3 regions of the Streptomyces sp. NPDC058872 genome follow, and region 1 is predicted to be linked to each of the others. Evidence: riboswitches for the same ligand, from Rfam matches in the RefSeq annotation. Region 1 holds a riboswitch; each other region holds the start of a gene.

The links. A riboswitch is a leader RNA that binds a small molecule or an ion and turns the genes downstream of it on or off. The one in region 1 is predicted to bind cyclic di-AMP.
Region 2: it holds a riboswitch for cyclic di-AMP, as region 1 does, so the genes downstream of both, ACFW22_RS22110 (M23 family metallopeptidase) here and ACFW22_RS20040 (transglycosylase SLT domain-containing protein) in region 1, are expected to answer to the same signal.
Region 3: it holds a riboswitch for cyclic di-AMP, as region 1 does, so the genes downstream of both, ACFW22_RS27025 (M23 family metallopeptidase) here and ACFW22_RS20040 (transglycosylase SLT domain-containing protein) in region 1, are expected to answer to the same signal.

Annotation. Positions count from the first base shown of each region.
Region 1 is NZ_JBHYMK010000030.1:10,432-20,619, reverse strand. Features, by position in the region: gene ACFW22_RS20050 (SpoIIE family protein phosphatase) at 38-2,605, opposite strand; gene ACFW22_RS20045 (phosphoribosyltransferase family protein) at 2,823-4,127, shown strand; gene ACFW22_RS20040 (transglycosylase SLT domain-containing protein) at 4,111-4,983, opposite strand; cyclic di-AMP (ydaO/yuaA leader) riboswitch at 4,988-5,173, opposite strand; gene ACFW22_RS20035 (hypothetical protein) at 5,518-6,150, shown strand; gene ACFW22_RS20030 (phosphocholine-specific phospholipase C) at 6,211-8,235, opposite strand; gene ACFW22_RS20025 (DeoR/GlpR family DNA-binding transcription regulator) at 8,393-9,196, opposite strand; gene ACFW22_RS20020 (SIS domain-containing protein) at 9,371-10,188, shown strand, end outside.
Region 2 is NZ_JBHYMK010000035.1:14,989-25,176, forward strand. Features, by position in the region: gene ACFW22_RS22080 (asparagine synthase-related protein) at 1-270, opposite strand, end outside; gene ACFW22_RS22085 (MFS transporter) at 841-2,283, shown strand; gene lhgO (L-2-hydroxyglutarate oxidase) at 2,359-3,543, shown strand; gene trmB (tRNA (guanosine(46)-N7)-methyltransferase TrmB) at 3,701-4,420, shown strand; gene ACFW22_RS22100 (PrsW family intramembrane metalloprotease) at 4,477-5,808, shown strand; gene ACFW22_RS22105 (aldo/keto reductase) at 6,083-7,027, opposite strand; gene ACFW22_RS22110 (M23 family metallopeptidase) at 7,071-8,177, opposite strand; cyclic di-AMP (ydaO/yuaA leader) riboswitch at 8,189-8,353, opposite strand; gene ACFW22_RS22115 (PP2C family protein-serine/threonine phosphatase) at 8,566-9,777, opposite strand; gene ACFW22_RS22120 (MFS transporter) at 9,886-10,188, opposite strand, start outside.
Region 3 is NZ_JBHYMK010000050.1:48,620-58,807, forward strand. Features, by position in the region: gene ACFW22_RS26995 (DUF485 domain-containing protein) at 1-55, shown strand, start outside; gene ACFW22_RS27000 (cation acetate symporter) at 52-1,644, shown strand; gene ACFW22_RS27005 (CobW family GTP-binding protein) at 1,799-2,857, shown strand; gene ACFW22_RS27010 (DNA topoisomerase (ATP-hydrolyzing) subunit A) at 2,854-5,313, opposite strand; gene ACFW22_RS27015 (M16 family metallopeptidase) at 5,495-6,841, shown strand; gene ACFW22_RS27020 (M16 family metallopeptidase) at 6,838-8,235, shown strand; cyclic di-AMP (ydaO/yuaA leader) riboswitch at 8,448-8,613, shown strand; gene ACFW22_RS27025 (M23 family metallopeptidase) at 8,626-9,396, shown strand; gene ACFW22_RS27030 (GntR family transcriptional regulator) at 9,587-10,188, shown strand, end outside.

The sequences.
Region 1 (10,188 bases):
CCGTCGCCCGCCCGCCGCCGTTCCGTTCCGGGGCCGCTCAGCCCGTCTCCTCCCACCGCGAAGCGAGGAGCAGCGCGATGTCGTCCGGCCGGGACGTGGCCGCCCGCGCATCCCGGATCAGCCGATCGGCCGTCTCGCCCAGGGGCAGTGAGCCGGCGGCTGCGAACGCCCGGCTCAACCGCTCGATCCCCTCGTCGATGTCTCTGCCCGGCTGCTCCACCAGGCCGTCCGTGAACAGCGCGAGCACGGCCCCGGGGGGCAAGTGCAGCCGTGTCACCGGGTACGAGGCCCGGACGTCGACCCCCAGGACCATCCCGCCCGCCAACTCCACCGACTCCGTCGTCCCGTCGGGCCGTCGCAGCAGTGGCTGGGGGTGCCCGGCCCGCACCGCCCGCGCGTCCCCCGTCTCCGGATCGAGCAGTACGTAGCAGCAGCTCGCGAACTGCCCCGGATCCAGATCGATCAGGAGCCGGTTGGTGCCCCGCATGACGTCCTGCGGCCGGTGGCCGCCCAGTGCGAACGCCCGGACCGCACTGCGCAGTTGCCCCATCGTGGCCGCCGCCGCCACGCCGTGCCCCTGCACGTCGCCGATCACCAGGGCGAGCCGCCCGTGGTCGGTCTCGATCACGTCGTACCAGTCTCCGCCCACATCCATGCCCGCAGTGCCCGGCAGGTACCGGCCCACCGTGTCCACCCCGTCCCGTACCAGCAGCCGGTGCGGCAGCAGTGCGTCCTGCAGACCGCGTGCCACCGCCGCCTCCGTGTCGTACCGCTGGGCCCGCTCCAAGGCCTGTGCGATCAGTCCGGCGAGCGCGGTGAGGACGGTCCGCTCCTCAGGGCTGAACCCGCGCGGGGCGTCGAAGCCGAGGATGCAGGAGCCCACCGGCCGGCCGGACGCGATCAGCGGCAGGAACGCCCGCGCCCCCGAGTCCGCGTCCAACGGCAGCCCCGGGTACGTCTCGCCGAGCTTGTCCATCGATTCGAAGAAGAGCGGCCTGCCGCTCGTCAGCGTCTCCACGCCCGGCAGCCGGGCGTCCAGGGCCACCCCGTCGAAGGGTTCGAGGAAGCCCGGGGGGAAACCCGTCTCCCAGGCCAGGTAGAGGCGCCGGTCGCTCAGCAGGTAGATCGCCAGCTGCCGACCGCCGAACGCGGGCAACAACTCCTCCGTCACCACCGCCGAAACCTGGCGTGCCGTCACCGCCTCGGAGAGCGCGATCGCCAGGGCCACCGGCCGGTACAGGGCCGCCGCCTGGTCGTCGGGCTCCGCCAGTACGTCGCCCTCCCGTGCGCCCCGGACGGCGTGCGGGGCAACCGGAGCGGGGCCCTCCTCGGGAACCAGCACCAGCGTCACCCCGTCCCGCCCGGGGTGCAGCGAGACCGACAGCCATGGGCCGCGTTCCGGGCGGGCCATGAACCGCACGGGTTCCGTGGAGAGCAGGGCCGCGCGCAGCTGTTCCTCGTGGAAGGGGTGGGCGAACCAGGGCAGTGCCTCCCAGAGCGGCCGTCCCGCCAGGGCCCTGCGCGGCCGGCCGAGCAGGCTTTCCGTCCGCTCGTTGACGTAGGTGATGCGGCCGAGCCGATCGGCCGCCAGGATCGCCCGCGGCAGACGGTCCGTGGCGTCCGAGCCGATCAGTCCCGTACCGAGGTCCACGAGCGTGCCTTCGAGCCGCCCGCCGCCGGGCGGGCCCGTCCCCGGCGGGTTTCGCCGCGCCCGCGCGGACACCTCGAGCAGGTGGAGGCCGCCGTCCGGGCCCTTCAGCCGGATCCGCCGCACCGATGGCCGTCCCCCGGCCTCCGTGGCCTGCCGGGCGGCCGCCCACAGGGCGTACCCGTCCTCGGGATGGAGCAGCGACGTCAGCGTCTCGATGGAGCAGGGCGACGAGACCTCCGTTCCGAGGACGGCGAGGATCCCGTCGTCCAGGGTGACCGTGCCAGTGCCCAGGTCCCAGGCGAAGGAACCGAAGCGGACCGGCGGGCCCGAGGCGATCGGCAGCTGCACGCACACCGGATCACCCGGCCACTCGACCTCGGTGCCCTGCTGGACGAGCCCGGCCAGAGCCTCGCCCAGACGGAGCCCGTCCTGGGTCATTCGCCTTCGGTCCCGCGCGTTCACCGGCATCCCGGGACTCGGCGCCCGCAGCACCATGAGCACGCCGAAGCGTTCCCGGCCCGCGACCACGGGCGAGTACAGCGAGGCGAAGGGGAACGGCAGGCTCGCCACCAGTTGGGGAAAGCGCTGCATGGCCTCCTCGACGTCGGCGAGGTGGACGGACTGCCCCGAGCGGTGCACCTCCGAGACGGGAAACGGCCGGTTCGCATGCATCCGCCACCACGGGCGGAACAATTGCCCGGGAAGCCCCACCAGGACGGCGAGCCGCAGCAGTCCCGGAGTGCCGGAGCGCAGGTACACCCCGCCCGCATAGCCGCCGACCTGTTCCACCGCTTCGACCGCGGCTTCCGCGAGTGCCCAGGTCAGCGCAGCCGGAGCCGGCCCGTCGTCGGCTCCACTCTCGGACGGATGTCCGATGCCGCTCGCCGAGCCGTGGCCGGACGCGCCGTGCGAGGTCACACAGACAGCATGCGCCAGGGACGAAGCCGCCCGCATCCGGGACCGCTGCGTTCGCCGTGGTGAACGGGTCTTCCGCGGAGCCCGAGCCGCCTCCGTCCTCCGCTGCCGGGCCGGTCGCTCCCCGGGCCGAGCGGCCGGACCTCCCCGGGCCCGCCGGCCACTGCGTCCCGTCTACCCTGGGAGGGGTGGGCAGGGGACGGACGACCGTGTTCCTCCCCGGGCCCGAGCCGCGCAGGCGGAAGGGCGGCCGATCATGTTCTTCAGCGACCGCAGTGACGCGGGGCGACAGCTTGCCGCCCGGCTCGACCACCTCAAGGACCGGGACGTCGTGGTCCTCGGGCTCCCGCGGGGCGGCGTGCCCGTGGCGGCCGAGGTGGCGGACGCCCTCGACGCGCCCCTCGACATCTGTCTCGTGCGCAAGCTCGGGGTCCCCCACCAACCGGAGCTCGCGATGGGGGCGCTCGGGGAGGGGGGCGTACGGGTGCTCAACGAGCGGGTGCTCCGCGAGGTCGGGGTGAGCGACCGGGACCTCGCCGCCGTGGAAGCACGGGAGCACGTGGAGCTCGACCACCGGGCCCTCCGCTACCGGGGCGACCGGCCGTCCGTGCCGCTCGACGGACGGACGGTGGTGGTGGTCGACGACGGCCTGGCGACCGGAGCCACGGCCCTGGCGGCCTGCCGGGTGGTCCGCGCCCGTGGCGCTGCCCGGATCGTCCTCGCGGTCCCGGTGGCCCCGCGCGGCTGGACGACCCGGCTCGGCGGGGAGGTCGACGAGACCGTCAGCGTGCACACGCCGGACCGGTTCTTCGCGATCGGGCAGTTCTACCAGGACTTCTCACAGACCGAGGACGCCGAGGTCGTCGCCTGCCTGGACCGGAACAGGGCCGCGCGCGCCCCGGTCGTGCAGGACACGGACGTGTGGATCCCGGTCACCGGCCGTACGCTCGCCGGACGGCTCGCGGTGCCCGAGGGAGCAGGGGGCATCGTCCTGTTCGCCCACGGCAGCGGAAGCAGTCGGCACAGCCCCCGGAACCGGGCGGTTGCCGCCGGGCTCAACCGGGCGGGGCTCGGGACGCTGCTCTTCGACCTGCTGACCGAGGCGGAGGCCACGGACCGGGCAAGGGTCTTCGACACCCCCCTGCTCGCCGGGCGGCTCGTGGGCGCCACCGAGTGGCTGGCCGCGCGGCCCGAGGGCACCGGGCTCCCCCTGGGGTACTTCGGGGCGAGCACCGGCGCGGCGGCTGCGCTGTGGGCGGCCGGCGACCCCGCGTCCCGGGTGAGCGCCGTCGTCTCGCGCGGCGGCCGGCCGGACCTCGCGGGCGAGCGCCTGGGACGGGTGCGCGCCCCCACGCTCCTGGTGGTGGGGGGCGCGGACGTGTTGGTCCTCGACCTCAACAGGAAGGCCCGGGCGCTGCTGCGGTGTGAGAACCGGCTCGCCGTGGTGGAGGGCGCCGGCCACCTCTTCGAGGAGCCGGGGGCCCTGGAAGAGGTGGCGGAGCTCGCCACCTCCTGGTTCGACGAGCACTTCCGGCGGCAGCGGGTCAGTACGCCCCGTTGACGTTGTCGATGGAGCCGTACCGGTCGGCCGCGTAGTTGCAGGCGGCGGTGATGTTGGCGACCGGGTCGTACAGGTCCATGGACGTACCGGGCACGTGGTAGGCGAGGAAGGTCGGCTCGATGACCTGCAGCAGCCCCTTCGAGGGGGTGCCGGCGGCGGCATTGGAGTCCCAGAGGTTGATGGCCCTGGGGTTTCCCGAGGACTCGCGCATGACGTTGCGGAGGATGCCGTCGTAGGTGCCGGGGATGCCCTGCTGGGCCATGATCGCCAGCGACTCCCGGATCCAGCCGTCGAGGTTGTCGGCGTAGTTGGTGGCGGCGACCGGAGCGGCCTTGACCGAGGCGGGGGCGGCCTGTGCTGCGGACGCACCGGTGCCGGTGGACACCGCGGGGGCGGCCGGGCGGCGTTCGGAACGGCTCGCGCGCTCGGTCGTGGCGGACTTCTTCGGCTTGGCCTGCGTGGGAACGGGCTTTGCAGAACCCTTATGAATCGTCAGCTTCAGACCGGGGTGAATGAGTGACGGATTGTCACCCACCGCTCCCTTGTTCGTCCGGTAAAGGCTCTTCCAGCCGCCCTGGATTCCCTTCTTGTGGGCGATCAGGGAAAGCGAGTCACCGCTCACGACGGTGTAGGTGCGCGCGGCGGCCGGGGCGGTGACCGTCTTGGCGGCGGCCGGGGCAGCAGGGGCGGTGAAGGGCCGGGTGGCCGTTTCCGGGGCCGTGGACGCCGGAGCGGCATGGGCGGCGGCCGGTACGACCAGCGGCAGGCTCAGTGCGGCGCCACCCGTGCCCACCAGGGCCAGGCCACGGGAGACGGGACTGCGGCGGGGGCGGCGGTGCTTGGCGTGAGCAGGCATGACGGGTTCCTCTCCGGTGCCTGCGAGGTGAGCTGTCGGGTTCGGACGGGAGGTGTCCGGCCGCGCACACGCGGCTGCACCCCGAGCCGTTCCGGATCACCGGACCGGCGTATTCGTGGGTCCCCCGCTCCTGCCGTCGGGTGAAAAGGGAGGTGTGTCGAGCGGCGGCAGGATTAGGCGATCCGCTCGAATGGAGGTGACCGTAGGCCAGCAATGCAATGAATAACAAGGGGAGTGGTTCCCGGGCGTCGGGGAATTGATCAAACAATTCTGCGAATTCAAGATCGGTGATCTCCCCGGGGCCTCGAACTTCCTTGTCCGGCAAGGGGTGGGGGAGTGCTTCCGTCGCGCGGATGGGGTGGGGAGTGAATCCCGTCACTCGATGGCTTATGTCTGATATGGGAAGTAATTCCATTCATGAGTAAATGTGCGGAAATTAGGTGTGATGCGACTGCTTGATCGGGGCGGCTCGATGCGACGCGATCGTTTCTCCGCGAGGGTCAAAACTCGCAAAATGGACATTAAGGATGAAAGATGGAGGTAGTCAACCTAGGAGCCACCTCGATGCCCCCTTCCCCTTCGCTGCTCACCCCCGATGACCTTGACCGCGAGGCCGCCGCGCTCTTCGAGGACGTGGCCTGGCGGCAGATCGTCACCGGCGCGATCCCTGTCGAAGAGTCGGCCCCGACGGAAGCGGACTGGCGGCAGTTGCTCAGCGTGCCGGTGGAGCGGTTGGTGGCCGATGCCCTCGCCGCCCTGCCCCAGGAGGTCCCGGACGAGCGCCGCATCCCCGGCCGGATCGGCGCCGCGCTGCCCGACCGGCTCCATGCCTGGCGCCGCATCGGGCAGGTGGAGCTGCGCCCCTCGGTCCACCTGGGCTACGCCCGTCTGGTGTTGACGGAGTGGGGCTGGCAGAACGCTCCGTACAAACTGCGCAACGCCCGAGGGGCCCGGTGCGTCTGCGGAGCCCTCCTCGCCGCCCACCGCCTCGGCTACGGCGGCGCGGACACCATGAACGAAGCCGCCGCCTGGATCATGACGGAGCTTCGGGCCCGTGGGTGGCGGGATCTGATCGGCCCGTGGAACAGGGCCCCCGGCCGCACCGCCGCCGACGCACTGGCCCTTCTCGACGCCGCGGTCCGCCGCGCCGCGCATGCCGGCCGGTGACCCGCCCCGCCCGTCACCGGGCGGCGGCAGAGGATCGCCGCCCGGTCGTGAGCCTGGCGGTCAGCCGCTGGTGCTGGGCGCCCCGGTCTCGATGTGGCCGGTGTAGCGGCGCGACCAGGTCCCGTCGATGTCGGCGACGATCGTGAAGTCGTACCAGCCGTCGTTGTACGCGACCGCGTTGAAGAAGTCCTCGCGACTGGAGTTCGCCGGCACCGTGTACGTCCACGGGCCGTCCGAGCGGTAGGCGTTCGAGCGGATCGTGAAGGTGACCGGTCCCGCCGAGGCGTTGGTCATCTCGAACCACAGGGCCGTCTTCCCCGTGCCCGCCTCGGGGGCGAACCGGGCCGCCACCTCGATGGCGCGGCCCGCCTTGGAGGCGTCCCCGATGAACCGGCGCAGGAAGCGATTGGGGCCCATCATGGAGATGTCGTACTTACCGGAACCCCACCCCAGGCCTATGTTGAAGTAGTCGGACGCGGTGTCGCCGGGGTCCACGGTGTACTGCCAGGCGGCGGTGTCCCGGTACTGGTGCGGATGGATCGAGAAGTGTGCCGACCGCTTGGCCTCCGGGCCCTGGTTCGTCATCGAGAACCAGGCCAGGACCTTTCCCGCGGCGCCGAACTCGAAGCGGTCGAGGTTGCCGTTCGCCTGGTACGGCAGGGCCCGTGCCGGGCGCGTGCCGGGTTCCTGGGAGGGCAGGGCGTTGTTCTGGGGGGCCGGGTTCGGTAGCGGAGCGCAGGTGGCCTGGCCGATGACCTTTGCCGTGGAAGGAAGGCCGGAGGGCACTCCGTACACCGGGTTGGCGAAGTCGAAGACCCCGGTGAGGTCGCCCGCCACCTTCCTCCGCCAGGTGCTGATGTGGGGGCAGAGGGCCGGGGTGCCGAGGGCCGTCGTCCAGGTCTCCATGAAGCGCAGCACGGAGGTGTGGTCGAAGACCTCGGAGCTCACCCAGCCGCCCCTGGTCCACGGGGACATGACAAGCATGGGGACGCGGAAGCCCAGCCCGATCGGCACGCCGTCGATGTACTCGCCCGGTGTGCCCGGAGGGGCGATCGGCGGCGGCACGTGGTCGAAGAAGCCGTCGTTCTCGTCGTAGTTGAGGAACAGCACCGTGGAGTCGAACACGTCGGGGTTCGCGGCCAGTGCGCGGTAGACGAGGTCGACGAAGTGGGCGCCGTCTCCGGGCGGAGCGTAGGGATGCTCGGAGAAGGCCTCGCTCGCCACCACCCACGACACCTGCGGAAGGGTGCCTGCGAGGGCGTCGGCGCGGATCGCCGCGGCGATGTCGTCCGGCGTCGAGCCGGTCACCTTCGGGACGGAGCCCATGCCCCGGTCGTAGAGCGGGTCTCCGGGGCGCGCACTGGTGAACTTCTTGAAGTAGGCGAGGCCGTTGTCGCCGTAGTTGTCCTGGGCGTTCTGGTAGACCTTCCAGCTCACTCCGGCGCGCTGGAGCGCCTCGGCGTACGTCTCCCAGGTCAGGCCCGACTCCTCGCCCCCGTCCTTGCTGGACGCGTCGATCTTCCCGCTCCACAGGAAGGTCCGGTTGGGGCCGGTGGAACTCAGCGCAGAGCAGAAGTACGCGTCGCAGATCGTGTAGTGGTCGGCGAGCGCGTGGTGGAAGGGGATGTCCCCGCGGTCGAGGTGGCCCAGCGTCCGGGTGTTGCCCACGCCCGTGACCCAGTTGTCGAGGCGGCCCTTGTTCCACGCCGCGTGCTGGGAGGTCCAGCTGTGGGGCAGGTCGCCGTTGCACTGCGCGAGGGTCTCGCCGTCGACGCCGCCGGCGGGCGGGGTGTCGCTGAGCTTCCAGGGGTACTGGCGGCTGCCCCAGTTGGGTTGGTTGAACATGCCCCAGCCGCCCGGCAGGTTGCCCGCGGCGCGATCGCCGAACCCCCGTACGCCCTTCAGGGTGCCGAAGTAGTGGTCGAAGCTGCGGTTCTCCTGCATGAGGATCACCACGTGCCGGACGTCGGTGAGGGTGCCGGTCGCGCTGCTCGCGGCCGCGGACGCCCGGGCCGGCGGTAGGGCGGCTCCCGCCATGAGCCCGGCGCCGATGCCGACGAACCCCCTGCGACTGATGGGAATCATGCTCCGCCTCTCGTGTCGCGGTGTGCCCCGGTGGCACGTCGCAGACATGATGGGGGAGGAGGGCTTAAAGGTATACATCCATGCGGTAATTACTGCGTGAACACACGAAGTCTTTGTTCGACCGGCGGTGAAATTGGTCTACGGGGATACCAATGAGTCAAACGGCGAGCACCTTGACCCCTGCTTCGGTGAGCTGGGCAACCGCCTCCGGGGTGATGTCGGTATCGGTCACCAGGAGGTCGATCCGGTCCAGACCACAGATCCGCGCAAACGCCCGCCGCCCCATCTTCGAGGAGTCGGTCACCACGACGACGCGGCTGGCGCGCTCCGTGAAGAGGCGACTGATGCTGGCTTCGTCCTCCTGGTGCGCCATCACGCCGAGTTCGGGGTCGATCCCGTCGACGCCGAGCACCACTGCGTCGAGCACGACTTCGTTGAGCACTCCCACCGTCAGCGGGCCGACCAGTTCGTAGGTCTGGGGACGGGCGACGCCGCCCGTGGTGACGATCTTGATCTGCGGGCGCACCGCGAGCTCTCCCGCGATGTTGAGGGCGTTGGTGACCACGGTCAGGGCGGGGGCGGCCAGTACGGCTCCAGGAGCCTCCGCCCGGCCGCTCGCGAAGCGCAAGGCCAGTGCGCGGGCGACTTCCGTCGTCGTGGTGCCGCCGTTCAGTCCGACGACCTCGCCGGGGGCGACCAGGTCCGCCGCGGTCTCGGCGATCCGTCGCTTCTCCGGTGCCCTGCGGGTCGACTTGTACCGCAGGGGCAGCTCGTACGAGACGCCGTGGGCGACCGCTCCGCCGCGCGTCCGCACCAGCAGCTGCTGTGCGGCGAGCTCGTCGAGGTCCCGGCGGATCGTGGCGGCGGAGACGTCGAGCGTCGCTGCCGCCTCTTCCACCTCCAACTTCCCCGAAGCCGCCAGTAGTTCGAGGAGCGTGTTCCACCGGTCGTGCTTGGACATGGGTCCCTCCCTCCGCGGGGTCGTGCTCATGCTGCGATCCCGCTCGTGCGCGCGTCCGATTCTATCGGCCGCTAGGTCGAGGACCTGGAAAAGGCCTGCATGTTTCTGCTTGAATGGAGCCGTCTTCACGCATCTTCCGTCATTATCGTGCAGCTTTCTTGCAAGGAGATCGGCATGACCAGCACGCGCACCGCCGAGGAGATCGCCTCCCAGCCCGCCACGTGGCGTCAGTCGGCCCGTACGCTGTCCCGGCACGTCGCGGCCCTGCCCCGACGGGGCGAGAGGGTCGCGGTGGTCGGCTGCGGCACCTCCTGGTTCATGGCGCTCGCCTACGCGGAGCTGCGCGAGTCCGGCGGTCACGGCGAGACCGACGCCTTTGCCGCTTCCGAGTTCCCCTTCGGCCGCCGCTACGACAGGGTCGTCGCCCTCACGCGCTCCGGCACCACCAGCGAGGTCCTCGCCGTACTGTCCCGACTGCGCGGCACGGTTCCCACCGGCGCGATCACGGCAGACCCCACCACCCCCGTGATGGACCTCGCGGACGAGGTGGCCGTCCTCGACTTCGCCGACGAGGAGTCCGTCGTACAGACGCGCTTCGCGACCACTGCCCTCTCCTTGCTCCGTGCGCACCTGGAGTCCGAGGAAGCCCTCCCGGAAGGGCTCGGAACCGTCGAAGAGGCCGCACGGGACGCCGAGCAGGCCCTCGCCTCCCCGCTCGACGAGAACGTGCGCACGGCGGAGCAGTTCACCTTCCTCGGCTCGGGATGGACCTACGGCCTGGCCCTGGAAGCCGGTCTGAAGATGCGCGAGGCCGCCGGCGCCTGGACCGAGGCCTACCCCTCCATGGAGTACCGCCACGGCCCGATCAGCATCACCGGTCCCGGTCGGGTGACCTGGGGCTTCGGTGCCCTGCCCGTCGGACTCGCGGACGAGGTGCGGAAGGTGGGCGGCACGCTCGTCGAGAGCGACCTCGACCCGCTTGCGGACCTCGT
Region 2 (10,188 bases), on a different contig from region 1:
CACCACGCGCACTTCGTCCGGTCGCCAGTCGCCGACCGCCCAGAGGGGGTCCGGATCGCCCCACAGGAGTTGTGCGCCGACCGGCTGCACCGTGCGCCCCTCGGCCGCCGGGTCGGGGCCGGGTCCGTACGGGGAACGGGAGCCGTACGGGGAGTCGGCGCCGTGGACGGTCCCGTGGGCCGTCGCCCCGGAGCCGCGGGCGCCGCTCGCCGCCCCCGGGGTCGTGGCGAAGCTCGCGGCGACACTGCTCCAGCCCACCAGCCATCGCATCGGCGCCTCCACATCCGTTTCGGTGGAGACATGCTGCCATGACAACGGCGCACGGGGCGGGGTCTGGGGGCACGGTCACAAAAGGCGAATGCGCCCCTGGCATGCGCCAGTTGGCCGTCGGCAACACATCGATGCCATTCGGCCAAATATCGCCCCTCTTTGGAGGTTTGAAAGGCGTCCGGGTGTCTTCGTCCTCACGGGGGTCCCTCGGCAGCCCGGGAGGCGTTCCCGCCTCCCGGCGCCGTCCGCCGCCCGCGGGGAATGGGGCGGCAGTGTCCCCCAGCCCACTGGTCCGGGACACCGTTCCCGGCCGAGCGGGCCGACCCACGCAGGACCCATGGAAGCGCTCCCCCGGTGGCCCGACGAGAGCGCACGGCCGGGCGCACGGCCACACGGCGGGAGCACGAGCCGCCCCGCGGGGCCCATCCATCGCACTTTCACACAACAATCTCGCCATACGGAACACCGCCCCTTAACGGTAGGGATGCGGCGAACTACGCTGTGCTTACGAATGCCGCACGCCTATGCCCGGCGTCGTGGCGGCCGTCTGGGTTGTCGAGGGGTGGCGTCATGTCCAGGGAGCAACGCGGGCCGAACGAAAAGCTCGGCACGGTTCTCGCCCTCGCGGGAATCAGCAACGCCGGGCTCGCCCGGCGCGTCAACGACCTCGGTGCGCAAAGGGGACTGACGCTTCGTTACGACAAGACCTCGGTCGCCCGGTGGGTGTCCAAGGGCATGGTGCCGCAGGGGGCCGCACCGCACCTGATCGCCGCCGCGATCGGGCAGAAGCTCGGTCGGCCGGTGCCGCTGCACGAGATCGGCCTCGCGGACGCCGACCCGGCACCCGAGGTCGGACTGGCCTTCCCGCGCGACGTGGACGAGGCGGTCCGCTCGGCCACCGACCTCTACCGGCTCGACCTCGCCGGACGCCGCGCCGGCGGGGGGATCTGGCAGTCGCTGGCCGGTTCGTTCGCGGTCAGCGCGTATGCGACCCCCACGTCCCGCTGGCTGATCACCCCGGCCGACCCGTCGGTGGAGCGCGAGGTCCCGCGCCCCGCCACGGCCGTCGGGACCGCGCCGGCGGTCCCCGAGCACGTGCGCGTGGGCCACAGCGACGTCGCCAAGCTCCGCGAGGCCGCCGAGGACGCCCGCCGTTGGGACTCCAAGTACGGCGGCGGGGATTGGCGCTCCTCGATGGTCCCCGAATGCTTACGCGTGGACGCGGCACCGCTGCTGCTCGGCTCGTACTCGGACGAGGTCGGCCGGGCCCTGTTCGGCGCGACGGCCGAACTCACCCGGCTCGCCGGCTGGATGGCCTTCGACACCGGGCAGCAGGAAGCCGCCCAGCGCTACTACATCCAGGCCCTGCGGCTCGCCCGCGGCGCCGCCGACGTGCCGCTCGGCGGCTACGTCCTCGCCTCCATGTCCCTCCAGGCCACCTACCGGGGCTTCGCCGACGAGGGCGTCGACCTCGCGCAGGGCGCCCTGGAGCGCAACCGGGGGCTCGCCACCGCCCGCACCATGTCCTTCTTCCGCCTCGTCGAGGCCCGTGCGCACGCCAAGGCGGGGGACGGGGTCGCCGCCGCCGCCGCGCTCAAGTCCGCCGAGGGCTGGCTGGAGCGGTCCCGGGACGGGGACGCCGACCCGACCTGGCTCGGCTTCTACTCCTACGACCGCTTCTGTGCCGATGCCGCCGAGTGCTACCGGGACCTGCGGATGCCGCACGAGGTGCGGCGCTTCACCGAGGAGGCCCTGTCCCGGCCGACGGAGGAGTTCGTCCGCTCGCACGGCCTGCGCCTGGTGGTCTCCGCCGTCGCCGAACTGGAGTCGGGCAACCTGGACGCGGCCTGCGCCGCCGGTACCCGTGCGGTGGAGGTGGCGGGACGGATCTCCTCGGCGCGGACGACCGAGTACGTGCGGGACCTGCTGCACCGGCTCGAACCGTACGGCCACGAGCCACGCGTCATGGAGCTGCGCGAGCGGGCCAGGCCGCTGCTCGTCGCACCGGCGTGATGCGCGTCCCACGGCATGGGCGTTTAAGGGCGTTGTCAGTGGGCCAGTGCACTATCGGGGTGAGAGGTGGCGCTGGTGTTTGACTGTGACGTGCTGGTGATCGGCGGTGGGATCGTCGGTCTGTCGACGGCGCACGCCCTGACGCGCGCCGCCCCCGGCACCCGGGTCACCGTCCTGGAGAAGGAGCAGGACCTCGCCCGCCACCAGACCGGGCGCAACAGCGGGGTGATCCACAGCGGGCTCTACTACCGGCCGGGTTCGCTCAAGGCGCGGTTCGCCGTCGAGGGCGCCGCCGAGATGGTGAAGTTCTGCGCGGAGTGGGGCATACCGTACGAGGTGACGGGCAAGCTCGTCGTCGCCACCGAGCGCGAGGAACTCCCCCGGCTGCACGCACTGGTGCAGCGCGGCCGGGAGAACGGCATCCCGGTGCGCGAGCTCGGCCCGTCCCAGATCAGTGCCTACGAGCCCCGGGTGCGGGGCCTCGCCGCGATCCACGTCGGCACGACCGGGATCTGCGACTACGGAGCGGTGGCGGCTCGGCTCGCCGAGATCTCCGGGGCCCGGATCCTGCGGGGCGCGGAGGTGACCGCCGTCGACCGCCGGCCGTGGGGCGTCGCCGTGCGGACGGCGGACGGGCGGGTGGTGCGGGGCAAGGTCCTGGTCAACTGCGCGGGGCTCCACTGCGACCGGGTCGCCCGGCTCGCGGGCGACGACCCGGGCATGCGGATCGTGCCCTTCCGGGGGGAGTACTACGAGCTCACCGACCCCTCCCTGGTGCGGGGCCTGGTCTATCCGGTGCCGGACCCCGCCTTCCCCTTCCTCGGGGTGCACCTGACGCGGGGCATCGACGGCGGCGTCCACGTCGGACCGAACGCGGTCCCGGCACTGGCCCGGGAGGGGTACGGCTGGTCCGTCGTCCGCCCGCGCGAGCTGGGCGCCACCCTGGCCTGGCCGGGCTCCTGGGCGATCGCCCGGGCCCACTGGCGGTACGGCGCCGGCGAGATGCACCGGTCCCTGTCGAAGCGGGCCTTCACCGAGGCGGTGCGGCGGATGCTGCCGATCGTCGAGGAGTCCGATCTGCGGCGGGCGGTGCCGGGGGTGCGGGCGCAGGCGGTCCTGAAGGACGGGACGCTCGTCGACGACTTCCTGATCCGCGAGGCGGCGCGCACGGTCCACGTGCTGAACGCCCCCTCGCCCGCGGCGACGGCGTCCCTCCCGATCGGGCGCGAGGTGGCCCGCCGGGCCCTGGCCCACCTGTAGGCCGTCCCGCTGTAGGCCGTCCCGCCCGGGCGCGGCCGACCGGAGGCCGGTCCCCGGCCACCGCCGTAGAATCGGTCGCATTGTGCCTGAGCAGACCGAGAACAGCCCGCGTCCCGCCGCCGACCCCGCCCAGCCCGTCGCACGGCGCGGCAGTCGCATGTTCGCCCCCGGCGAGGGGCCCGTGCCCGACCCCGCCGGGGCCCATCACGAGCGGCGGATCCGGAGCTTCCAGCCGCGCCGCAGCCGCGTCACCTACGGGCAGGCCGAGGCCATGCTGAAGCGGTGGCCCGACTGGGGGCTCGACATCGACGGCAAGCGGGTCCTGGACCTCGGCGAGATGTTCGACGGGCTCCCGGTCGTGCTGGAGATCGGCTTCGGCATGGGCGAGGCGACCGCGCAGATGGCCGCCGCCGACCCCGACACCGGCATCCTCGCCGTGGACGTGCACACCCCCGGCCAGGGCAATCTGCTGGGCCTCGCCGACCGGAACGGCCTGAACAACGTCCGCGTCGCCAACGGCGACGCCGTCATCCTGCTCCGGGAGATGCTCGACGACGCGTCCCTCGACGGCTGCCGCGTCTACTTCCCGGACCCGTGGCCCAAGGCGCGCCACCACAAGCGGCGGCTCATCCAGCCCGAGTTCCTCAGCCTGCTCGCGCCCCGGATGAAGCCCGGTGCCGTGCTCCACTGCGCCACGGACTGGGAGGAGTACGCCGAGCAGATGCTGGAGGTGCTCTCCGCCCACCCCGACTACGAGAACACCCAGGCCGACGGCGGCTACGCGCCCCGCCCCGACTTCCGTCCCCTCACCCGCTTCGAGGGGCAGGGGCTGGACAAGGGACACGTGGTGCACGACCTCCTCTTCCGCAGGAAGTGACCGGGAACGGGTAACTTCGTCGACCGCCGTCGGTGCCGGTCGTTAAGGTCGCTCACGTGTCGAACCCCGTGTCCCCCGACCAGTCGGAAGCCGTTCCCGTGCCGCACCGGGACGGCGAGGAACCGTCCTTCCCCGGCGTCGCCGACCGCTCCCAGTGGCGCTACCGGCCCCGCCGGGCCTTCTGGCGCAGCCGGCTGCTCCGGGCCGTGGTCATCGTCGCCGTGCTGCTGCTCTGCGCCCTGGTCATCCTGGCCATGGTCCGCGAGCAGACGGGCACGGAGGGCTTCCTCGTCGGCCTGGGCCTCGCCGTGCTGCCCGTACCGCTGCTGACGGCGGCGTTCCGCTGGCTCGACCGGGTCGATCCCGGCCCCTGGAAGAACCTGCTGTTCGCCTTCGCCTGGGGCGCCTTCGCCGCGGCGCTCGTCGCGATCCTGGCGAACTCCTTCGCGATCCGCTGGATCGCCACGGCCACCGCGGACCCGCTCTCCGCGGACACCCTGGGCGCCACCGCCGTCGCTCCGGTGGTGGAGGAGAGCGCGAAGGCCGCGGCGATCCTGCTGCTGTTCCTCTTCCGCCGGAAGGACTTCGGCGGCCTGGTCAACGGGGTGGTGTTCGCCGGCTTCACCGCAACCGGCTTCGCCTTCACGGAGAACATCCTCTACCTGGGCAACGCCTTCGGCGAGGACCAGGAGTTCGGCTCCTCCGGGCTCGGCTCGGTCACCGTGGCGACCTTCTTCGCCCGGATCGTGATGTCGCCGTTCGCGCATCCGCTCTTCACCGCGCTCACCGGCATCGGCTTCGGGCTGGCGGCCCTCGCTCCGCGGGGAAGGCGGCTCCGCAAGGTGCTGCTGCCGCTGGCCGGACTGCTGCTCGCCATGGGCCTGCACGCCGCGTGGAACGGCTCGGTCGCCTTCGGCGGTGCACTCGCCTTCCTGACCGTGTACGGGGCGCTCATGGTCCCGGCCTTCGGCCTGCTGACCTGGCTGGCGGTGTGGAGCCGGCAGCGGGAGCTGCGCACGATCTCCGGGGAGCTCCCGGCGTACGCGGCGGCCGGCTGGCTCGCCCCCGCGGAACCGCTGGCGCTCTCCTCGATGCAGGCCCGCCAGGTGGCCCGCTCGTTCGCCGCCCGGACGTACGGTCAGCCGGCCGCGCGGGCGGTCGGCGAGTACGAGTCCTTCGCGACGACCCTGGCGTTCCTCCGGAACCGGGCCCGGCGCGGCACCGCGGGGCCCGATTTCGCGGCCCGGGAGCAGGAACTGCTGCACCACCTGTGGCAGCGCCGCGCGGTCGCCTCGCCCGCCCTCACCTACGCGGCCCGGGCGACGGGTCGGGCCTGGGCGCCTCCCCAGTACTTGGACTACGACGGCTACAACCCGTACCGCAGCTGAGGCGGCTGCGGTACGGGGCCGTGCGCGCACGGCGGACCGGGCAGGGCCGCGGGGCCGGGGGGCGCGGGGGGGGCCCCGGGGCGCCGGCCGGGGGCCCCCCCGGGGGGGGGGCCGGCGCGGGCGGGGGGGGGCGGGGGGGGGGGGGCCGCGCGCGCGGGCCGCGGCGGGGGCGGGGGTCGGGGGCGGGGCGCGCCCGGGGGACGGGGCCGGCCCGGGGCCCGGGGCGGGGGGGGGTCGGCCGGGGGCCGCGGCCGTCGGCACCCCGGTCGGCGGCTCAGGCCGAGGCCTCCGTGAGGAGGGTCAGTTCGGCCCCGGTCAGGGTGAGGTCGGCGACGGCGACCAGGGCCGGGACCTGCTCCACCGTGCGGGCCGAGGCGATCGGGGCGGCGACGGTCGGCCGGGAGGCCAGCCAGGCCAGGGCGACGGTGGCGGGCTCCGCCCCGTGCGCTTCGGCGACCGTGTCGAGCGCGGTGAGCACGGCCCGTCCGCGCCCGGTCTCGGCGAGCGCCGCCGCGCGGTGGGCGCGGGCGCTCTCGACGGTCTTCCCGGGGCGGTACTTGCCCGTGAGGAAACCGGACGCGAGGCCGTAGTAGGGGACGGCGGAGATGCCCGCCCCGGCGACGACGTCCAGCAGCGGCCCCTCGTAGGTGTCGCGCGAGACCAGGTTGTAGTGCGGCTGGAGGGCGACGTACCGGGCGAGGCCTTCGGCTTCGGCGAAGTCGAGGGAGGCGCCCAGCCGTTCCGGGGAGATGTTGGAGGCGGCGACGGCCCGCACCTTGCCCTCCCGCACCAGCCCGTCGAGGGCGGTGACGATCTCCTCGACGGGGACGGACTCGTCGTCGAAGTGGGTGTAGTAGAGGTCGATGTGGTCGGTGCCCAGGCGACGCAGCGACTCCTCCGCGCCCGCCTTGATGGTGGCGGCGGAGAGGCCCTTGAAGTGGGGGTGGGCGCCGACCTTGGTGGCGACGACGACCTCGGAGCGGTTGCCCCGGGAGGCGAGCCAGCGGCCGATGACGGTCTCGGACTCGCCGCCCTCGTTGCCCTCGGCCCACGCGGAGTAGACGTCGGCGGAGTCGATGAAATTGCCACCGGCCGCGGCGTAGGCGTCGAGGACGGCGAAGGACTGGTCCTCGTCGGCGGTCCAGCCGAAGACGTTGCCGCCCAGGGCGAGGGGGAAGACGTGCAGCTCGGAGGTGCCCAGCGGGCGGAGGGTGGTCATGAATCGACCAACGGGTCCCGCCGCCGGGCCTATTCCACCGGGGTCAGATGCTCAGGCCCTTGGAGCGGAGCCAGCCGGCCGGGTCGATGCCGTCGCCGCCGGGGGTGTGGACCTCCAGGTGGAGGTGGGGGCCGGTGACGTTGCCGGTGGCGCCGACGCGGCCGATCGTTTCGCCGGTGCCCACGGTCTGGCCGACGCTGACCGTCATGGACGACAGGTGGCAGTACCAGACCTCGGTGCCGTCCTCCAGTTCCAGGACGATCCGGTAGCCGTAGGAACCGGACCAGGCGGCCGACTTGACGGTCGCGCCGTGGACGGCCTTCAGCGGGGTGCCCGTGGGGGCGGCGAAGTCGAGGCCGGTGTGGTAGCCGGAGGACCACATGGAGCCGGACTGCATGTAGGTGGAGGTGATCGTGTACGAGGAGAGGGGGAGCGAGTAGCTCGCGGCCAGCTGGGCCAGGCGCTCGGCCTCGGCCTTCGCCGCCGCTTCCGCCTCCGCCTTCGCCTTGGCCTCCGCCTCCGCCTTCGCCTTGGCTTCCGCCTCGGCCTTCGCCGCCGCCTCCGCCTTGGCCGCGGCCTCGACGGCCGCCTTCTCCGCCGCCGCCCTCTCCGCCTCGGCCTTCTCGGTGGCGTCTGCGGAGGCCTGCTGCTGCTCGGCCTGCTGGAGGATGCGGGCGCGCAGGGCCTCTCCCGCGTCGGCGGTGCCGGCGGAGACCTGCTCGGCCTGGCCGCTCCGGTCCTCGGTCGCGGTGGCGTACGTGGTGCTGGTGAGCGGGTTCGGGTTGGCGGCGGCCGTGGTGACGGGCGCCTCCTCCTCGTCGCCGGAGAGGAACGCGCCGACGCCGGGGAGGTCCTGGGCGTCCGGAAGGTCCAGGTCGGGGAGGTCGGGGAGGGATATCGCCACCGGGGGCTTCTCCTGCGCGGTGGCGAGGCCGCCCGCGCCGACGGCCGCGATCACGCCGACGCCGAGGACGGTGGAGGAGCGGGCGAAGTTGGAGCGCTGCTTGACGACCCGGTGCCGGCCGCCGGAACGGTTCTCGGCCCGGAGGGAGCCCTCGGTGGGGTTCCACTCGGTGCCTTCGGCAACGGGACCCGCACCGCCGCCGAAGGCGTCGAAGGGGGCCTCGGGTGCGGGGGTGTTGGACGCCACGGGGGCGCGCTCCTTTCCTTCCTCCTCGCCTACCGGGTTAGCTGACGGGTTCGGAGCAGGAAGGTCTCCTACGGGCTCGCTCGCGCGGGTGCGTGGTTCGCACGCGTGCGAAGGGGCCCGATTCACCCCAAGTGGTGGTTCCCCGGTTCCTTTTCAGGATTCGGCGCATGCGCACGGTGCCGCCTCTTGCGACGGCTGGGACGACCGCACTGCGTTATCGAACGTTAATAGACAGGGCCTCCCGATTCCAAGCCGTTCCCCTTGATCATTCATTGAATTAGCACGCTATGAGGCGATTTGACCCCCACTCAACAAGGCCAGGGGCACGAAGGGCGAAACCTTCAAAATCTGACGTTGTGTCAATTGTTATCGCAGTGACACCCCTCGACTACCCCTGGTGACCGGAGCCGGTCGGCGGCACGACCGGCATCGTCCGGCGCCGCTCCGGCTGCCCGCTCGCCGGCCGGCTCACCGCGAGCAACGCCATGTCGTCCGTCGCACCGCCACCCGTGTGGAGGCGCACGTCGTCCACGAGGGCATCGAGCAGTTCCTCCGGCCCCGGGAAGATCCGCCCGGCGAGCCGGGCCGCCGGATCGTAGAAGACGCCCTGCCCGTTCCGGGCCTCCGAGAGGCCGTCAGTGGAGAAGAGCAGCGTCGCACCCGGTGGGAACGGCAGGGCCTGCGCCCGGTCCGGCCACGCACCCAACTCACCCATGCCCAGCGGTAGCGCGGCCTCGTCCGGCTCCAGGGGGGCCAGTCGCCCGTCCCCGTACAACAGCAGCGGCGGCGGGTGCCCGCGGTTGACGACCCGGACGAAGCCGTCGAAGGTCCCGCTCCCGCCGGCGTGCGGGACCTCGGCCAGCACCGCGGTCGTGAACCCCTCGACCGCGTCGAGCTCGTCCCGGCGGGTGCCCTCCCGCGCCAGTGCCCGCTCCAGCCGCTGCGCCACCCCCTCCAGGGACCGCTCCTGCTCGGCCGCCTCCCGGAAGGCCCCCACGATGACGGCGACCGCCTCGACCGCGTCCATCCCCTTGCCCCGCACGTCCCCGACCACCAGCCGCACCCCGTGCGGGGTGTCCTGCACGGCGAACAGGTCCCCGCCGATGAACGCATCGGCCTGCGCCGCCTCGTACCGCGCCGCGCACTGCAGCCCGCCGATCCGCTCGGCGGGCGTCGGCAACACGGCCTTCTGCGCCGCGGCGGCGATCACCCGCGCCGAGGCGAGCCGCTCGCCGCTGCGGCGCACGACCCGGTTGATGAGCAGGGCGAGCACGGAGACGGTGACCACGGTCAGGGTCTCGGTGAGGGGCGGGATGTCGAAGGAGGTGCCGTTGTAGACGTGCAGTCCGATGGAGGCCAGCACCGCGGCGATGCCGGTGAGCAGACTGGTCAGCGTCGAGAAGAAGGGCGCGGCGATCAGCGGGGCGGCGGAGAAGAGCGGCGCCGCCGTGTACGCGGGCGGTGTCAGCAGGTCGAAGACGACACCGCCCACGATGACCAGCGGGGGCAGGGTGCGGAGGAACCGCCGCACCCCGCCGTACGCCGGACGGGCCTCGTCGCGCCGCCGTGCTCCGCGCGCCGCTCCCACGGGGTGCCCCACCTGTGCTCTCCTGCCCGGTCCGACCGGCCGCGGTCCGCACCGCGCCCTCCCAGGGTCGCCGCCGTCCCGCGCGGCGGCGACTCCCGGGCGGCCGACCGGTGGACGGCGTCAGCCCGACGCCGGGACGGCGACCCCCTCGGCGAGCCGCCCGCCCCGGGCCAGCAGGGCCATCGCCGCCGCACACACCAGACCGACCCCGCACAGCGCGAGCCACGGCACCGCCGACCACCCGGTGACGTCCAACAGCGCGCCCGTCCCCAGGTTCCCCAGGGTGATGCCGATCCCGCACACCGTGTTGTAGAGCCCGTAATGGGTGGCGACCCAGCGGCCCCTGGCCAGGGCGACGACGGTGTCCATCTCGTACGGGTAGAGCACCGCGTTCGCAACGGCCAGCACCGCCGCGCACAGCAG
Region 3 (10,188 bases), on a different contig from region 1:
GCTGGACCTGCGCTGGGACACCCAGGAGATGACCCGAGGGGTGGCGCAGCCGTGACCGGAAGCCATCAGACCCTGGCACTCGTGCTGTTCAGCCTCTTCGTCGCCGTGACCCTGGGAATCACCACGTGGGTGAGTCGTCGGAGACAGGGATCGGCCGAGGAGTTCTACGCCGGAGGGCGGCTGTTCTCTCCGTTGGAGAACGGCTTCGCCATTGCCGGGGACTACATGTCCGCGGCCTCCTTCCTCGGCATCTCCGGGCTGATCGCCCTCTACGGCTACGACGGGATGCTCTACTCCGTCGGCTTCCTCGTCGCCTGGTTGGTCGTCCTCCTGCTGGTGGCGGAACTGGTCCGCAACTGCGGACGGTTCACCCTGGCCGACGTCATCGCCGCACGGATGGCGGAGCGCCCGGTGCGGATCGCCGCCGGCACCTCCTCGGTCGCCGTCTCCGTGCTGTACCTGGTGGCCCAGATGGTGGGTGCCGGAAGCCTGGTGGCACTGCTGCTCGGCGGTTCCAGCGAGGCGGCGCGCTCCTGGACCGTGATCGGCGTGGGGGCACTGATGGTGATCTACGTGTCGCTCGGCGGGATGCGGGCCACCACCTGGATCCAGATCGTCAAGGCGGTCCTGCTCATGGCGGGCACCATCGCGCTGACCGTCCTCGTGCTGCTCCGGTTCCACGGCGATGTGAACGGCTTGCTCTCCACCGCGGCCGAACGCAGTGGGCACGGGCCGGACTTCCTCGCCCCCGGGCTCCGCTACGGCGGTGACTGGACGGCCCGTCTCGATTTCATCAGCCTCGGTCTTGCCCTGGTCCTCGGTACGGCGGGACTGCCGCACATCCTGTCCCGCTTCTACACCGTGCCGACCGCCCGGGCGGCCCGTCACTCCGTCATCTGGTCCATCGGACTCATCGGCAGTTTCTATCTGATGACCATCGTGCTCGGCTTCGGGGCGGCCGCGCTGATCGGCTCCGATCAGGTCCGTGCCTCCCATGCCTCGGGGAACACGGCCGTACCGCTGCTGGCCCTCGATCTCGGTGGAGGCGCTGGTTCCACCGGTGGCACGGTGCTCTTCGCGGTCGTCGCAGCCGTTGCCTTCGCGACGATCCTCGCCGTCGTCGCGGGGATCACGCTGGCTTCCTCGGCTTCCGTCGCCCACGACCTGTACGCCTCGCTGCGCCGTCGGCGTACCGAACCCCACAGCGAGGTGGCGGTGGCCCGCATCGCCGCCGCGGGGATCGGCGCCGCGGCAATCGGCCTCGGACTCCTCGCCCGTGACTTGAACGTGGCCTTCCTCGTCGGTCTGGCCTTTGCGGTGGCGGCCTCCGCCAACCTGCCGGTGCTGCTCTTCTCGCTCTTCTGGAGGAAGTTCACCACCCGGGGGGCGGTCTGGTCGGTATACGGAGGGCTGGTGCCGGCGGTGCTGCTCGTCCTGCTGTCCCCGGTCGTGTCGGGCAGCCCGGAGTCGTTGTTCCCGGGCCTCGACTTCCACCTCTTCCCCCTGCAGAACCCCGGCGTGGTCTCCATTCCGCTCGGTTTCCTCGCAGGGTGGATCGGCACGGTCACCTCACCCGAACCGCCGGATGAGGCACGGCAAGCGGAAACCGAGGTGCGGGCCCTGACGGGCGCGGGAGCCGTCTGAGGCCGGGCCCCGTGGTGCCCGGGCCGGGACGGCTCCCGGCCCGGGAGGCCGAGAGGCGGACGGCCGGAGCCGCGACCGGAAGGACGGGGGGACGGGTGCTTATCCTGGGGGGTTCCCACGGAAGTGGGACCTGAAGGAAGCGGAGGCACGTCCCTTGAGCACGCAGCAGATCCCCGTCGTCGTCCTGGCCGGGTTCCTCGGAGCAGGAAAGACGACGCTCCTCAACCACGTGCTGCGCAGCGCCCGGGGGACCCGCATCGGCGTCATGGTCAATGACTTCGGTGACATCGGCATCGACGCGATGACCGTCGCCGGTCAGGTCGGTTCCACCGTCTCGCTCGGAAACGGCTGCCTGTGCTGCGCCGTCGACGCCGGCGAACTCGACGAGTACCTGGAGGTCCTGACCCGGCCCGAGGCACGGCTCGACGTGATCGTGATCGAGGCGAGCGGCCTTGCGGAGCCGGAGGAACTGGTGCGCATGGTGCTCGCCAGCGAGAACGAGCGGGTCGTGTACGGAGGGCTCGTCCAGGTCGTCGACGCGGCCGAGTTCCCCGCCACCCGGCTGCGGCACCCCGGGGCCGACCGGCACCTCTCCCTCGCCGATCTCGTGGTCGTCAACAAGGCGGACCGGGTGCCCGAGGAGGAGCTGCGCAGCGTGCGGAAGACCGTGGCCGGGCTTGCCGGGCGCGCCGCCGTGGTCGAGGTCTCCCACGGGCGCATCGATCCCGAGCTGCTCTTCGACCGGGTCGTTCCGGAGGGGGAGATCGAGGGGCAGATGTCGATCGAGGACATCCTCTACGGCCCTGAAGGCATCGACCAGGTCCATCCGCACGCGGCCTACGAGAGCCTGTCGGTGACGGCCGCGACACCGCTGGAACCGCGCCGGCTGATGGCCTTCCTCGATTCCCGCCCCGAGGGCCTCTACCGGATCAAGGGCTTCGTCGACCTGGGGCCCGCCGATCAGGACAACCGTTACGTCGTGCACGCGGTCGGTCGTTTCCTGCGCTTCTACCCCGAGCCCTGGCCGGTCGGTGAGGAACGGCTCACCCAGCTCGTCCTGATCGGCTCCGGCATCGACCCGGCCGGTCTGCGCAAGGAACTCGCGTCCTGCGAGCTGAACGGCCCGCAGGACGCCCCCGACGAGCACAGCATGTGGGGCGTCCTGCGGTACGTGCAGCAGACGGCGGAGCAGACCGAAGCGGACGGGCTCTAACGAGCGGGACCCGCCACCACTTCGATCGTCTTGGGCAGCGGGGTGCCCGAGCCGTCGCGGCGGGGATCGACGTCCGGCAGGGCCACCGGGGCGCCGGTCTTCTGGGCCGCGCGCGCCGGGGTGGCCCCCGCCCACGCCAGGACCAGGACGTCCTCGCCCTTCAGGAAGCGCTGGCAACGGACGCCGCCGGTCGCACGTCCCTTGCGCGGGTACTGGTCGAAGGGGGTCAGCTTCGCCGAGGTGCCCGTCGAGGCGTCCAGGGCGCCCGTGGAGCCCGCGACGGTGAAGACGACGGCGTCCGCTGCCGGGTCGACGGCCGTGAACGAGAGCACCTCGGCGTCCGCGGCGAGCTTGATGCCGGCCATGCCGCCTGCCGGACGTCCCTGGGGCCGCACCTGGGAGGCCTGGTAGCGCAGCAGCTGGGCGTCGGAGGTGATGAAGACCAGGTCTTCCTCACCCGTCCGCAGCTCGACGGCGCCGACGATCCGATCGCCCTCCTTGAGGGTGATGACCTCCAGCTCCTCCTTGTTCGTCGGATAGTCCGGCACCACGCGCTTCACCACGCCCTGGAGCGTGCCGAGGGCGAGGCCCGGGGAGGATTCGTCCAGCGTGGTCAGACAGACGACCGTCTCGTCCGTCTCCAGGGAGAGGAACTCCGACAGCGGTGCGCCGCCCGCGAGGTTCGGGACGCTCGCGGTGTCCGGCAGTTGGGGCAGGTCGATCACCGCGACCCGCAGCAGCCTTCCGGTCGAGGTCACCGCGCCGACCTCGCCGCGCTGAGTGGCGGCCACCGCAGACACGATCACGTCGTGCTTGGCCCGCGCCGCGTCAGGGTCGACCGGCGGCAGTTCGGCCTTTGCCGTGCGGGCGAGCAGGCCTGTCGAGGAGAGCAGCACCTGGCAGGGGTCGTCCGCGACCTGCAGGGACACGGCTGCGACGGGTGCCCCTGCCGACTCCAGCAGGACCGTCCTCCGGTCGGTGGCGAACTTCTTGGAGACTGCCGCCAGCTCCGCCGAGACCAACTTGCGGAGCTCCGCGTCGGAGTTGAGGATTCCGGTCAGCTCGTCGATCTCGCCGTTGAGGCGGTCGCGCTCGCCCTCCAACTCCAGGCGGTCGAACTTGGTGAGCCGGCGCAGCGGAGTGTCCAGGATGTACTGCGTCTGGATCTCGCTGAGGGAGAAGCGCTCCATCAGGCGCTCCTTGGCCTGGGCCGAGTTCTCGCTCTCCCGGATGAGGCGGATGACCTCGTCGATGTCGAGCAGCGCGACCAAGAGGCCCTCGACCAGATGCAGCCGGTTCTGCTTCTTGGTGCGACGGAACTCGGACCGACGCCTGACCACCTCGAAGCGGTGGTCCAGGTAGACCTCGAGGAGCTCCTTGAGGCCGAGGGTGAGCGGCTGCCCGTCGACCAGGGCCACGTTGTTGATGCCGAAGGACTCTTCCATCGGCGTCAGCTTGTAGAGCTGCTCCAGCACCGCTTCCGGCACGAAACCGTTCTTGATCTCGATGACCAGGCGCAGGCCGTGGCTGCGGTCGGTGAGGTCCTTGACGTCCGCGATGCCCTGGAGCTTCTTGGAACCGACCAGGTCCTTGATCTTGGAGACCACCTTCTCCGGGCCGACAGTGAACGGCAGCTCGGTCACGACGATGCCCTTGCGGCGCGCCGTCACCGTTTCCACGGTCGTGGTGGCGCGGATCTTGAAGGAGCCGCGTCCCGATGCGTAGGCGTCCTTGATGCCGGACAGGCCGACGATCCGACCGCCGGTGGGCAGGTCGGGGCCGGGCACGAAGCGCATCAGCGCTTCGAGGTCGGCATGGGGGTAGCGGATCAAGTGGCGGGCCGCCGCGACGACCTCGCCGAGGTTGTGCGGGGGCATGTTCGTCGCCATGCCGACCGCGATGCCGGAAGCGCCGTTGACCAGCAGGTTCGGATAGGCCGCGGGGAGCGCGACGGGTTCCTGCTCCTGGCCGTCGTAGTTCGGCGCGAAGTCGACCGTGTCCTCGTCGATGGACTCGGTCATGAGGAGCGCGGCGGGAGCCATCCGGGACTCGGTGTACCGCATGGCGGCCGGTGGGTCGTCATTGCCCAGGGAACCGAAGTTGCCGTGGCCGTCGACCAGGGGCAGACGCATGGAGAAGGGCTGCGCCATGCGGACCATCGCGTCGTAGATCGACGCGTCGCCGTGCGGGTGCAGCTTGCCCATCACCTCGCCGACGACGCGGGCGCACTTGACGAAGCCGCGCTCGGGGCGCAGGCCCATTTCGTTCATCTGGAAGACGATGCGGCGCTGTACGGGCTTCATGCCGTCGCGGGCGTCCGGGAGGGCACGCGAGTAGATCACCGAGTACGCGTACTCGAGGAAGGAGCCCTGCATCTCGTCGACGACGTCGATGTCGAGGATCCTCTCCTCGTACGCGTCGTCCGGCGGCGGTGTCTTCGTGCTGCGGCGGGCCATCGCGGCTGCGGCTCCTTCACCAACAAGGTTGATCTGACGCGGACCATTGTGGACCGTGTCACCGACAACGCCGACCGCGACCCGGAAGAGGGACATCATGACGGGGCGGGAACTTCGCCAGGTGTCGGCGCGCTTGCATACAGTGGCAGGACTTTTTCACATCGCGATCGAAGGGACGTACATGCCCATGGGTCACACGGCCACGGCCGAGGCCGGCTCCGGCGGCCTGACAGCGACCGAGCACCGGTTGGCGAACGGCCTGCGCGTGGTGCTCTCCGAGGACCACCTGACCCCGGTCGCCGCGGTCTGCCTCTGGTACGACGTCGGCTCGCGTCACGAGGTCAAGGGACGCACCGGCCTCGCCCACCTCTTCGAGCACCTGATGTTCCAGGGCTCCCAGCAGGTCCAGGGGAACGGCCACTTCGAGCTGGTCCAGGGCGCCGGAGGATCGCTCAACGGCACGACCAGCTTCGAGCGCACCAACTACTTCGAGACCATGCCCGCGCACCAGCTGGAGCTCGCGCTCTGGCTGGAGGCGGACCGCATGGGTTCGCTGCTCGCCGCCCTGGACGACGAGTCCATGGAGAACCAGCGGGACGTCGTCAAGAACGAGCGCCGCCAGCGCTACGACAACGTGCCGTACGGCACCGCCTTCGAGAAGCTGACCGCCCTCGCCTACCCGGAGGGCCACCCCTACCACCACACGCCGATCGGCTCCATGGCCGACCTGGACGCGGCCACCCTGGAGGACGCGCGGAACTTCTTCCGCACCTACTACGCCCCCAACAACGCGGTCCTGTCCGTCGTCGGCGACATCGACCCGGCGCAGACCCTCGCCTGGGTCGAGAAGTACTTCGGCTCCATCCCCGCCCACGACGGCAAGCCCGAGCCGCGCCCCGGTGAGCTGCCCGAGGTCATCGGCGAGCAGCTGCGCGAGGTCGTCGAGGAAGAGGTTCCCGCCCGTGCGCTGATGGCCGCCTATCGGCTGCCGCACGACGGCATGCGCGAGTGCGACGCCGCCGACCTCGCCCTCACGGTCCTGGGCGGCGGCGAGTCCTCCCGCCTGCACAACCGCCTGGTGCGCCGAGACCGCACCGCGGTGGCCGCGGGCTTCGGCCTGCTGCGGCTCGCCGGGGCGCCTTCGCTCGGCTGGCTCGACGTCAAGACCTCCGGCGGCGTCGAGGTTCCGCAGATCGAGGCGGCCGTCGACGAGGAGCTCGCCCGGTTCGCGGCGGAGGGGCCCACGTCGGAGGAGATGGAGCGTGCACAGGCCCAGCTGGAGCGCGAGTGGCTGGACCGGCTCGGCACGGTGGCGGGCCGCGCGGACGAACTGTGCCGGTTCGCGGTGCTCTTCGGCGACCCGCAGCTCGCCCTGACCGCCGTCGACCGGGTCCTGGGCATCACCGCGGACGAGGTCCGGGCGGTCGCGGCGGCCAAGCTGCGCCCCGACAACCGCGCGGTGCTCGTCTACGAGCCCTTGGCGACCGAGCAGAGCGACAGCGACGAGGAAGAGGGAGCGGACCAGTGACCGACGCTGCCGTGTCTTTGACCAACATGGACTTCCACCCGCAGCCCCGGCCGGGCACCGCGAAGCCGTGGGCCTTCCCGGCTCCGGACCGTGCGAAGCTGGACAACGGCCTGACCGTCCTCACCTGCCACCGGCCCGGCCAGCAGGTGGTGGCGGTGGAGCTCTTCCTGCCGGCGCCGCTGGACGCCGAGCCCGCCGGTCTCGACGGCGTTGCCACCATCATGGCCCGCGCCCTGTCCGAGGGCACCGACCGGCACAGCGCGGAGGAGTTCGCGGCCGAGTTGGAGCGCTGTGGCGCCACGCTCGACGCGCACGCCGACCACCCGGGCGTGCGGGTCTCCCTGGAGGTGCCGGTCTCCCGCCTGCCCAAGGCGCTCGGTCTGCTGTCCGAGGCCCTCGTCGCGCCGGCGTTCCTGGAGACCGAGATCGAGCGCTTGGTGCGCAACCGCCTCGATGAGATTCCGCACGAGTCGGCCAACCCGTCCCGTCGTGCCGCCAAACAGCTCTACAAGGAACTGTTCCCGGACGGTTCCCGGATGTCCCGGCCGCGCCAGGGCACCGAGGAGACGGTCGCCGCGATCGACGCCGCTGCGGTCCGCGCCTTCTACGAGGCGTACGTGCGCCCCGCCACGGCCACGGCCGTGGTCGTCGGCGACCTGACCGGCATCGACCTCGACAAGGTCCTCGCCGAGTCCTTGGGCGCCTGGACCGGCGAGCCGGCCGAGCCGCTGCCGATGCCTCCGATCACCGCCGACGACACCGGGCGGGTCGTCATCGTGGACCGCCCCGGTGCGGTGCAGACCCAGTTGCTGATCGGTCGGATCGGTCCGGACCGGCACGACCGCGTCTGGCCGGCCCAGATCCTCGGCGCCTACTGCCTGGGCGGCACCCTGACCTCGCGCCTGGACCGCGTCCTGCGCGAGGAGAAGGGCTACACGTACGGGGTGCGGGCCTTCGGGCAGGTGCTCCGCTCCGACGCCGGGGGGAACGGCGCGGCCATGCTGGCCATCAGCGGTTCCGTCGACACCCCCAACACGGGTCCGGCCCTTGATGACCTCTGGAAGGTGCTGCGGACCCTGGCCGCCGAGGGCCTCACGGACGCCGAGCGCGAGACGGCCGTGCAGAACCTGGTGGGTGTGGCGCCCCTCAAGTACGAGACGGCCGCTTCGGTCGCCGGGACGCTCGCCGATCAGGTGGAGCAGCACCTCCCGGACGACTTCCAGGCCGAGTTGTACGCGCGTCTGGTCGAGACGGGCACGGTCGAGGCGACGGCCGCCGTGGTCAGTGCCTTCCCGGTGGACCGACTGGTCACCGTGCTGGTCGGTGACGCCGCTCAGATCGCGGAGCCGGTCCGGGAGCTCGGCATCGGCGAAGTCACCGTGGTGACCGGCTGATCCGTTCTGCCGACCACGGCAGAACCCGACAACGGAGGTCCCTGACGGCATGGTTCGTCAGGGACCTCCTGTTTGTCCGTATTGCTGGCAAGGGTGGCCTTCTGCCCTGTGGCATGTCTTACAAATAAGCGTGTCTGTTTGGTGATTGACAGACGATCCGCATAGCGTCGGTCCGGCTGTTCGTCAGTTGCACGTGCCGCAACCGCGGCATCGAACAGTCATCGCCGAGTCCCCGTCAGGCGCGAGCCTGGGGAGCCGGGGACCCACATCGAGTCCCTGGGGTGAATCGAGCGCCTTCGTCCCGGACGGAGGGGTTCGTAGGAGACCTTCCTGCTCCGAACCCGTCAGCTAACCCGGTAGGCGAGAAGGAAGGAAAGGACCAGCCACTTCATGGCGTTCACCCGTGCCACCGGGAAGCATCGTGGTTCGAGCCGGATGGCTCGCCGCAGCGTGGGCATCGCCGGTGCGGCGACGCTCGCCACCACCGGCGTCATCGGCACCCTGGCCTCCCCGGCGCTCGCCGCCGACACGGACGACCGGTCCGCCGAGGACACCGGCCTCACCCAGGTGATCACCGAGGACTCCCTCGTGGACCGGATCAACGCCCAGGCCGCCGCCCAGGAGCAGGAGGCCGTCGAGGCCATCGCCAAGGCGAAGGCCGAGGCCGAGGCCAAGCGCAAGGCCGAGGCCCGGGCCAAGGAGATCCGACTGGAGCGCGAGCGCGCCGCCCGCGAGGCCGAGCGCCGCCGCCTGGCCTCCTTCCAGCTTCCCGTTGCCGGCTCGTACGTCTCCACGGGCTACAAGGCCGGCGGCTCGCTCTGGTCCTCCGGCAGCCACTCCGGCGTCGACTTCCACGCCGCCTACGGCAGCCGGGTCGTCTCCGTCGGCTCCGGCACCGTCGTCGAGGCCGGCTGGGGCGGCGCCTACGGCAACAACATCGTCATCAGGATGAACGACGGCACGTACACCCAGTACGGGCACCTCGCCTCCATCGGCGTGTACGTCGGCCAGACCGTCGAGCCGGGCCAGCAGATAGGCGTGTCGGGTTCGACCGGCAACTCGACCGGCCCGCACCTCCACTTCGAGGCGCGCACGAGCCCCGAGTACGGCTCGGACATCAACCCGGTCTCGTACCTCCGTGCCCGCGGCGTCGCGGTCTGATCCGGACCCGTCGCGCACCGCGTCGCAAAAGCCCCGGCTCGTACTGAGCCGGGGCTTTTTGCTGACCAAAAGATATCCATGGATTCCGCTGGGGCATCGGAAATTCTGGCGTGCTGCAATAGAGTCGCAGATCGGACGCAGGACGGGCGTCGGTCACATTGTCTCGCGCGGACCAAGGCGGAGGTCGGACATGCGCATTCCCGCGCACTCGGTATGCACGGCGATCCGGGACGACATCGTCTCCGGTCTGTTCGAGCGGGGGAGCCGGTTGACCGAGGAGCAGCTCGCTCGTCGGTACGGGGTTTCCCGCGTTCCGGTCCGCGAGGCGTTGCGCACCCTGGAGTCCGAGGGCTTCGTCGTCACTCGCCGGCATGCGGGCGCCCATGTGGCCGAGCCCACCGAACAGGAGGCGGCCGATCTCCTCGACATGCGGTTGCTGCTCGAACCGCTGGGGGCGGCGCGGGCGGCGCAGCGGCGCACCCAGGCTCACCTGAAGGTGTTGCGCGGGCTGGTCAGACTGGGGCAGGAGCGGGCCAGGCGGGGCCAGGGCGAGGACCTGCGGTCGCTCGGGAGCTGGTTCCACGAGACGCTCGCGCAGGCTTCCGGCAGTCCTGCCCTGACGGCGCTGCTCACCCAACTGCGCTACAAGATCGCTTGGGTGTACGTCGTGGAGCAGCCCGCCCAGCCGCTGGAGGCCTGGGCGGAGCACGGCGCGATCGTGGACGCCGTGGCGCGCGGTGACGCCGAGCGGGCGAGGGCGTTGACGGCGTTGCACGCGGAACGGTCGCTCTC